DNA from 3 places in the Pectobacterium atrosepticum genome. Region 2 is predicted to be linked to each of the others. Evidence: predicted binding sites of a transcription regulator. Region 2 holds the regulator's gene; each other region holds the start of a gene.
What was found. The regulator ArgR, encoded in region 2, controls arginine synthesis, uptake and breakdown. The targets are predictions, from matches to a motif close to ANTGAATAAAAATACANT.

Region 1 (2,277 bases), 420 kb from region 2:
GTGCATCAGCTCAATCGCGTTTACGCCGCGTGAAGGATCGCTGGAATGGCCGGATTGACCCTGAATACGAATCGCATTGGACATATGGCCTTTGTGCGCCCGCACTGGTTGCAGCGAGGTGGGTTCGCCGATGATGGCGCAGTCCGGGCGAATCTGCGTGGATTCGGAGAAATATTTGGCGCCAGCCATCGTCGTTTCTTCATCCGCCGTTGCCAGTACATAGAGCGGCTTCGTGAGCTTGGTCGGATCGATATCGCGCAAGGCATCCAGAATAAAGGCAAAGAACCCTTTCATATCCGCCGTGCCCAGACCGTACAGCTTGTTGTCGTGTTCGGTCAGCGTGAAGGGGTCGCGCGTCCAGCGACCGTCGTCGAACGGAACGGTGTCGGTGTGCCCTGCCAACAATAAGCCACCTTTTCCTTCACCAATCCGCGCTAGCATATTAAATTTATTGAGGGTGCCGGGAACCGGTTGGACTTCAACATGGAAGCCGATATCGCCGAACCAGCCTGCCAGCAGGTTGATTAAGGTATGATTACTTTGATCGAGCGCGCTGTCGGTGGCACTGATGGACGGTGTGGCGATCAATGCCCGATATAGCTCAATAAAAGGGGGTAAATTCATCTTCACTGTTGACAGCCTCTGGTTAGGATAGTATCAATATTCATGCATTTATTTTGAATAAAAATACAATATTGCTCGGCGAAAGGAAACCCAAAGGTACGGCGATGACGATTCGTCACTTTCACTGAGTTTCGCGGGTGAGCAGCGTATCGACGCTGGTGAACCCTGTTACCTGTTCCATAGATAAATAAGAAGGTATACGGATCCCATGCTGAATACGCTGATTGTTGGTGCAAGTGGTTATACCGGCGCTGAGCTTGCGCTCTACCTGAACCGTCACCCACAGATGAACATAACCGCTTTGATGGTTTCTGCGCAAAGTGTCGATGCAGGAAAATTGATTTCTGATTTACATCCGCAGCTCAAAGGCATCATTGATATACCGGTAAAACCGCTGACTGATGCTGAAGAAGCGGCGAAGGGCGTGGATGTTGTTTTTCTGGCGACTGACCACAAAGTCAGCCACGATTTGGCCCCGATTTTTCTGGCGGCAGGCTGCACTGTTTTTGATTTGTCCGGCGCGTTTCGCGTACAGGATGCCGAATTTTATCGTCGCTATTATGGCTTCGAACATCAGCACACCGACTGGCTGGCAAAAGCGGTTTACGGGCTGGCGGAATGGCGCGCTGAAAGCGTAAAACAGGCACAGCTGATTGCAGTACCGGGCTGTTATCCGACGGCTGCGCAGCTGGCGCTGAAGCCGCTGCTTGATGCTCAACTGCTGAATTCAGCCCAGTGGCCGGTGATTAATGCCGTGAGCGGAGTGAGCGGCGCGGGGCGTAAAGCATCACTGACCAGCAGCTTCTGTGAAGTCAGCCTGCAACCGTATGGTATTTTCAACCACCGCCATGAGCCTGAAATTTCAACACATCTCGGTACGCCAGTGATTTTCACGCCGCATTTGGGCAACTTCGCCCGTGGCATTCTGGAAACCATCACTTGTCGCCTGCAGCCGGGCGTCACCCAGCAGGATGTCGCTGAAGCCTATCACAACGCTTATCACGATAAGCCGCTGGTTCGTCTGTATGATAAGGGCGTTCCGGCGCTGAAATCTGTTGTTGGCCTGCCGTTCTGCGATATCGGTTTCGCCGTTGACGGTGAGCACCTCATCGTGGTGGCAACCGAAGATAACCTGCTGAAAGGCGCGGCGGCACAGGCTGTGCAATGCATGAACATTCGTTTTGGTTTCCCTGAAACCCAATCGTTAATTTAATGACTACTGGTCCCGACATTTCGAGGCACGAAGCATAATGAATCCGTTAATTATCAAGTTAGGTGGCGTTTTACTGGATAGCGAAGAAGCGCTGGAGCGCCTGTTCACAGCACTGGTGGCTTACCGTCAGGAACATCAGCGTCCGTTGGTGATTGTGCACGGCGGTGGCTGTCTGGTGGATGAACTGATGAAGAAACTGTCGCTGCCTGTCGTGAAGAAAAACGGCCTGCGCGTCACGCCTGCCGATCAGATCGACATCATTACCGGTGCGCTGGCGGGTTCAGCCAACAAGACGCTGCTGTCATGGGCGAAGAAGCATGATATCAACGCTGTGGGTTTGTGCCTGGGCGATGGTGACAGCACGACGGTAACGCAGTTAGATGAATCTCTGGGTTTTGTGGGTAAAGCGGAAGCAGGATCGCCAGCGCTGCTGAACACGC
Region 2 (2,277 bases):
GGTTTAGCATCTTCACCGCTATAGCCTTTGATCTTCACTGCTGTAGGAATATGGCTCAGATCGACGGCAACACCCGGCGTTACCGGAGCGATATCGTAGAGGGATAGTTCTGAACCTGAAGGAAGCTGGGTTTTGAGGAGGAGTGCGAGTGCCTGACCGATACCACCTGCTGCTCCGAGAACTGCAACTTTCATCCTAAACTCCTTATTATCGTAAAATAAAAAAGTGCCGTGAATTCATTTGGTTATAAACAGAATATAAAAGTGGGGATAAAACCAATCTACTTATCTTTCTACAAATGAACGAGAGACAAAAAAATTCGCTATGTCTCTAATAATAAACCAAAAACGACCATTCGTTTGAAAGGTAAGTAAAGTTAATAAGCTATTGAGCTATAACGTGGTGTTCATTCACGTGCGTTTAACCAGTGGGCTACATTACACCGATCAATGGCGTCCAAACAACATCATTCTGATAACATTTCCTTTACTTTTATGTGACTCAGGACGCATTTTTCGGACTATCCGGAAAGCTGAATTTTTTTGAAAACAGCGACTAGCGCATATATGGGGAAATAGACTGGAATTATACGCAATTTAATTGCATAAAAATTCACACAACTGCATAATAGAGAGATTAACCATAACAATTAATCCGGTGCAGAATGCGAAATTCGACAAAACAAGAAGATCTCGTTAAAGCGTTCAAAGCGTTGTTAAAAGAAGAAAAGTTCAGCTCTCAAAGTGAAATTGTTCACGCATTGCAAGACGAAGGATTTGAAAATATCAATCAATCCAAAGTGTCACGCATGCTAACGAAATTTGGTGCGGTGCGCACACGCAATGCCAAAATGGAAATGGTGTATTGCCTCCCTGCTGAACTCGGCGTCCCTACCACATCCAGCCCACTAAAAAACCTTGTGCTGGACGTGGACTACAACGATGCAGTCGTCGTGATCCATACCAGCCCAGGAGCCGCGCAGCTCATTGCTCGTCTGCTGGACTCACTAGGGAAGTCAGAGGGTATTCTTGGCACCATCGCAGGTGATGACACCATCTTCACCACCCCGGCAAGAGGCTTCAGCGTCAAACAACTTTACGAAGCGATTCTGGTGCTATTCGAACAAGAGCTGTAATTCCGCTCGTCCGCTGCCGTTTTTTGTTACTCGTTCTTTGCTACCTTTTCCTTGCTACGTGTAGACCCGCTACACGTAGCGAGTACCAATCGGACTACACCGCAGGCAAATCAGCCAACGGCCAACGTGGACGAACAGATACGCCCAGCGTCTGGCTCGCACCATGAAGTAGACGTACGCTGCCCGCATAGGCAATCATCGCGCCATTATCCGTGCAGAATTCGGGACGCGCGTAAAACACTTCACCACCGCGTTTTGCCATCACCTCACCTAAGCGCTGACGCAATGTTCGATTGGCGCTTACACCACCGGCCATGACCAGTCGTTTAAAGCCCGTATCATCCAACGCACGACGACACTTGATGGCCAGCGTATCCACGACGGCATCCTCAAAGGCACGCGCAATATCGGCACGCGTTTGATCGTCATCACCGTTGCTACGGATCGTATTCGCAGCAAACGTTTTTAGCCCGGAAAAGCTGAAATCTAACCCCGGACGATCGGTCATCGGACGCGGAAAGGTAAAGCGTTGGGAATCACCTGCCTGCGCCATTTTCGACAGCATTGGACCACCGGGATAATCCAATCCCAGCAACTTCGCCGTTTTATCAAACGCTTCACCCGCCGCATCGTCAACCGACTCACCCAGCAAGCGGTATTCGCCAATGCCTGTCACGCTGATGAGCTGCGTATGACCACCAGAAACCAGCAGCGCTACGAAGGGAAACGCTGGAGGATTATCTTCCAGCATCGGCGCCAGCAAATGCCCTTCCATATGGTGCACAGGGACCGCTGGCACCTCCCAAGCGAACGCCAACGACCTGCCGACTGTCGCCCCCACCAATAACGCGCCAACCAAACCAGGGCCGGCGGTGTAAGCCACACCATCGATATCGTCAGCCTGTAACCCAGCTTCACGCAGCGCTGCCTGAATCAAAGGAACCGTTTTGCGCACGTGATCGCGTGAGGCGAGCTCAGGCACGACGCCACCGTAATCAGCATGTAATTTGACCTGACTGTATAGCTGATTGGCGAGTAAACCCGCCTCCGTGTCATAAATAGCCACTCCGGTTTCATCACAGGATGTTTCGATACCCAATACGCGCATTACTGTTCCTACTTTGGTGACGATACGAGAATTC
Region 3 (2,277 bases), 480 kb from region 2:
CGCGCTCCTGAAACCAGTGGATGCTGTGTGTGGTCAGCACGAACAGCTTTTGTAGACCCTGCTGGCGCGCCTGAGCGGCAACGCGCATTAACAGCATATCGCCACGTGATGAACTGCGGTAATCCGGGTGAACCGCGACGCAGGCCATTTCACCGATGCTTTCTTCCGGGAACGGATAAAGCGCGGCACAGGCGATGGTCAGGTTATCACGTACCACGACGGTGAATTTGTCGATCTCCATTTCCAGCTGTTCACGCGAGCGTCTAACCAGAATGCCTTGTTCTTCCAGCGGACGGATCAATTCCAGAATACCGCCGATGTCATTGATGGTCGCACGGCGAACCTGCTCGGCGCTTTCCATCACGATCTGCGTACCGATTCCGTCGCGTGAGAACAGTTCCTGCAATAGCGCGCCGTCGTCCTGATAGCTGATCAGGTGGCTACGGCGCACGCCGCTACGACAGGCTTTGACTGCACCGCGCAGGAATCTGACCGTACCAGAGTGGTAATCGCCAGCTTGTTCCAGTACATCAATACGCTGCTGCGCATCGTCAGGGAACAGCTCGGAGATGATGCGGCCTTCTTCGTTGGTCACGCCCTGTGACGAGCAGAAGCCGATCATTTTCTCTGCTTTCAGCTTAATGGCGAGCTGGGTTGCAACCTCTTCTGAGGTTAAATTGAAACTTTCACCAGTGACTGAAACAGCAACTGGGCCAAGCAGCACAATCGCGCCGCTATTCAACTGGCGGTGAACCGCTTCTTCATCAATACGACGAATACGGCCACTGTGGCAGTAGTCCACACCGTCATCAACGCCAAGCGGCTGCGCGATAATAAAATTACCGCTGACGACATTAATATGGGCACCTTGCAGCGGTGTGTTGTTCAGGCTCATCGACAGCCGAGCGGTGATGTCCAGTTGCAGCATACCTGCTGCCTGTTTGACCAGCTCCAGCGTGGCGCTATCGGTGATACGGGTATTTTTATGATAATGGGGCTCGTAGTGGTGCGTTGTCAGGTTGGCATCGATCTGGGGACGGGCACCATAAACGACGACCAGCTTGATCCCCAGACTGTGTAACAGCCCAATATCATTTACGATGCTAGAGAAGTTGGCATGTTCAATGGCCTCGCCACCTAACATGATGACAAACGTTTTGCCACGGTGGGCATTGATATAGGGAACTGAATGGCGGAAGCCCTGAACCAGCTCTGTACTACGTTCCTTCACTGTGAGCCCTCTTTGCATTTTTATTCGTAATTTATGTATTTTTATTCTTTGTAGCGTAAAACGCAAGAGGAAGTATTAACCAGAAAAGTGAGGTTAATACTTCAAATTTATGATATCCGCCAGTTATAAGGCCTGTATATGATTTTTGCATGACAGGGCGGAGCAGATTCGTTAAAGTTTTTGACAATTCTTACCTTTATTCATTTTTTGATGGCATATCCAGTGTATTGGCAACACGACAATACAGGATAGCGCACAGCAATTAGATCGGAGCGGCATGTCTCATTCGAATCATCATCTGACTCGACGGCGTCTATTACAAAGCGCAGCAGCAACCTGGCTATTAAGCGTTAGTGGTGTGGGTTTGGCTGCGACGACACAGGTCATCGCCGTACGCATCTGGCCGTCTTCGGCCTATACCCGCGTCACGCTGGAATCCAATCATTCGCTGAAATATAAACAGTTTAGCCTCAGTAATCCTGAACGCATCGTGGTGGATATCGAAAATGTTCACCTGAACAGCGTACTAAAGGAAATAGCCAGCCAGTTTCAGCAGGATAACGATCCGCTGATTAAAGAAGCGCGCATCGGACAGTTTGATAAAAGTACGGTGCGTTTGGTGTTGGAGCTTAAGCAGCTGGCGACGGCTAAAGTCTTTACGCTGGGTCCGGTGGCCGAATTCAAGCATCGGCTGGTGCTGGATTTGTACCCTGCGGCAGGGCGCTACGACAACGAAGACGATCCGCTACTGGCGCTGCTGGAGGACTACAACAAAGGCGAATTGGAGCGCACGCTGCCAGCGGAAGCACCGAAAGCGGGGAAAGCAGGGCGGGATCGCCCGCTGATTATTATGCTCGATCCCGGCCACGGTGGTGAAGATCCCGGCGCGATCGGCAAGAATAAAACGCGTGAAAAAGACATCGTGTTGCAAATCGCCCGCCGCCTGCGCAAGCTGATCGATAATGAATCCAACATGAAAGCGTATATGACGCGCAATGAAGATGTATTCATTCCGCTACGTGTACGGGTGGCGAAAGCGCGCAAAC

Region 1: a site for ArgR is predicted at 677-694, ahead of argC (N-acetyl-gamma-glutamyl-phosphate reductase). Genes of this name have one in related genera too.
Region 3: a site for ArgR is predicted at 1,264-1,281, ahead of argA (amino-acid N-acetyltransferase). Genes of this name have one in related genera too.

What each region holds. Positions count from the first base shown of each region.
Region 1 is NZ_CP009125.1:219,858-222,134, forward strand. Features, by position in the region: gene argE (acetylornithine deacetylase) at 1-630, opposite strand, end outside; gene argC (N-acetyl-gamma-glutamyl-phosphate reductase) at 833-1,837, shown strand; gene argB (acetylglutamate kinase) at 1,875-2,277, shown strand, end outside.
Region 2 is NZ_CP009125.1:637,476-639,752, reverse strand. Features, by position in the region: gene mdh (malate dehydrogenase) at 1-194, opposite strand, end outside; gene argR (transcriptional regulator ArgR) at 665-1,135, shown strand; gene tsaD (tRNA (adenosine(37)-N6)-threonylcarbamoyltransferase complex transferase subunit TsaD) at 1,230-2,243, opposite strand.
Region 3 is NZ_CP009125.1:1,115,505-1,117,781, forward strand. Features, by position in the region: gene argA (amino-acid N-acetyltransferase) at 1-1,249, opposite strand, end outside; gene amiC (N-acetylmuramoyl-L-alanine amidase AmiC) at 1,509-2,277, shown strand, end outside.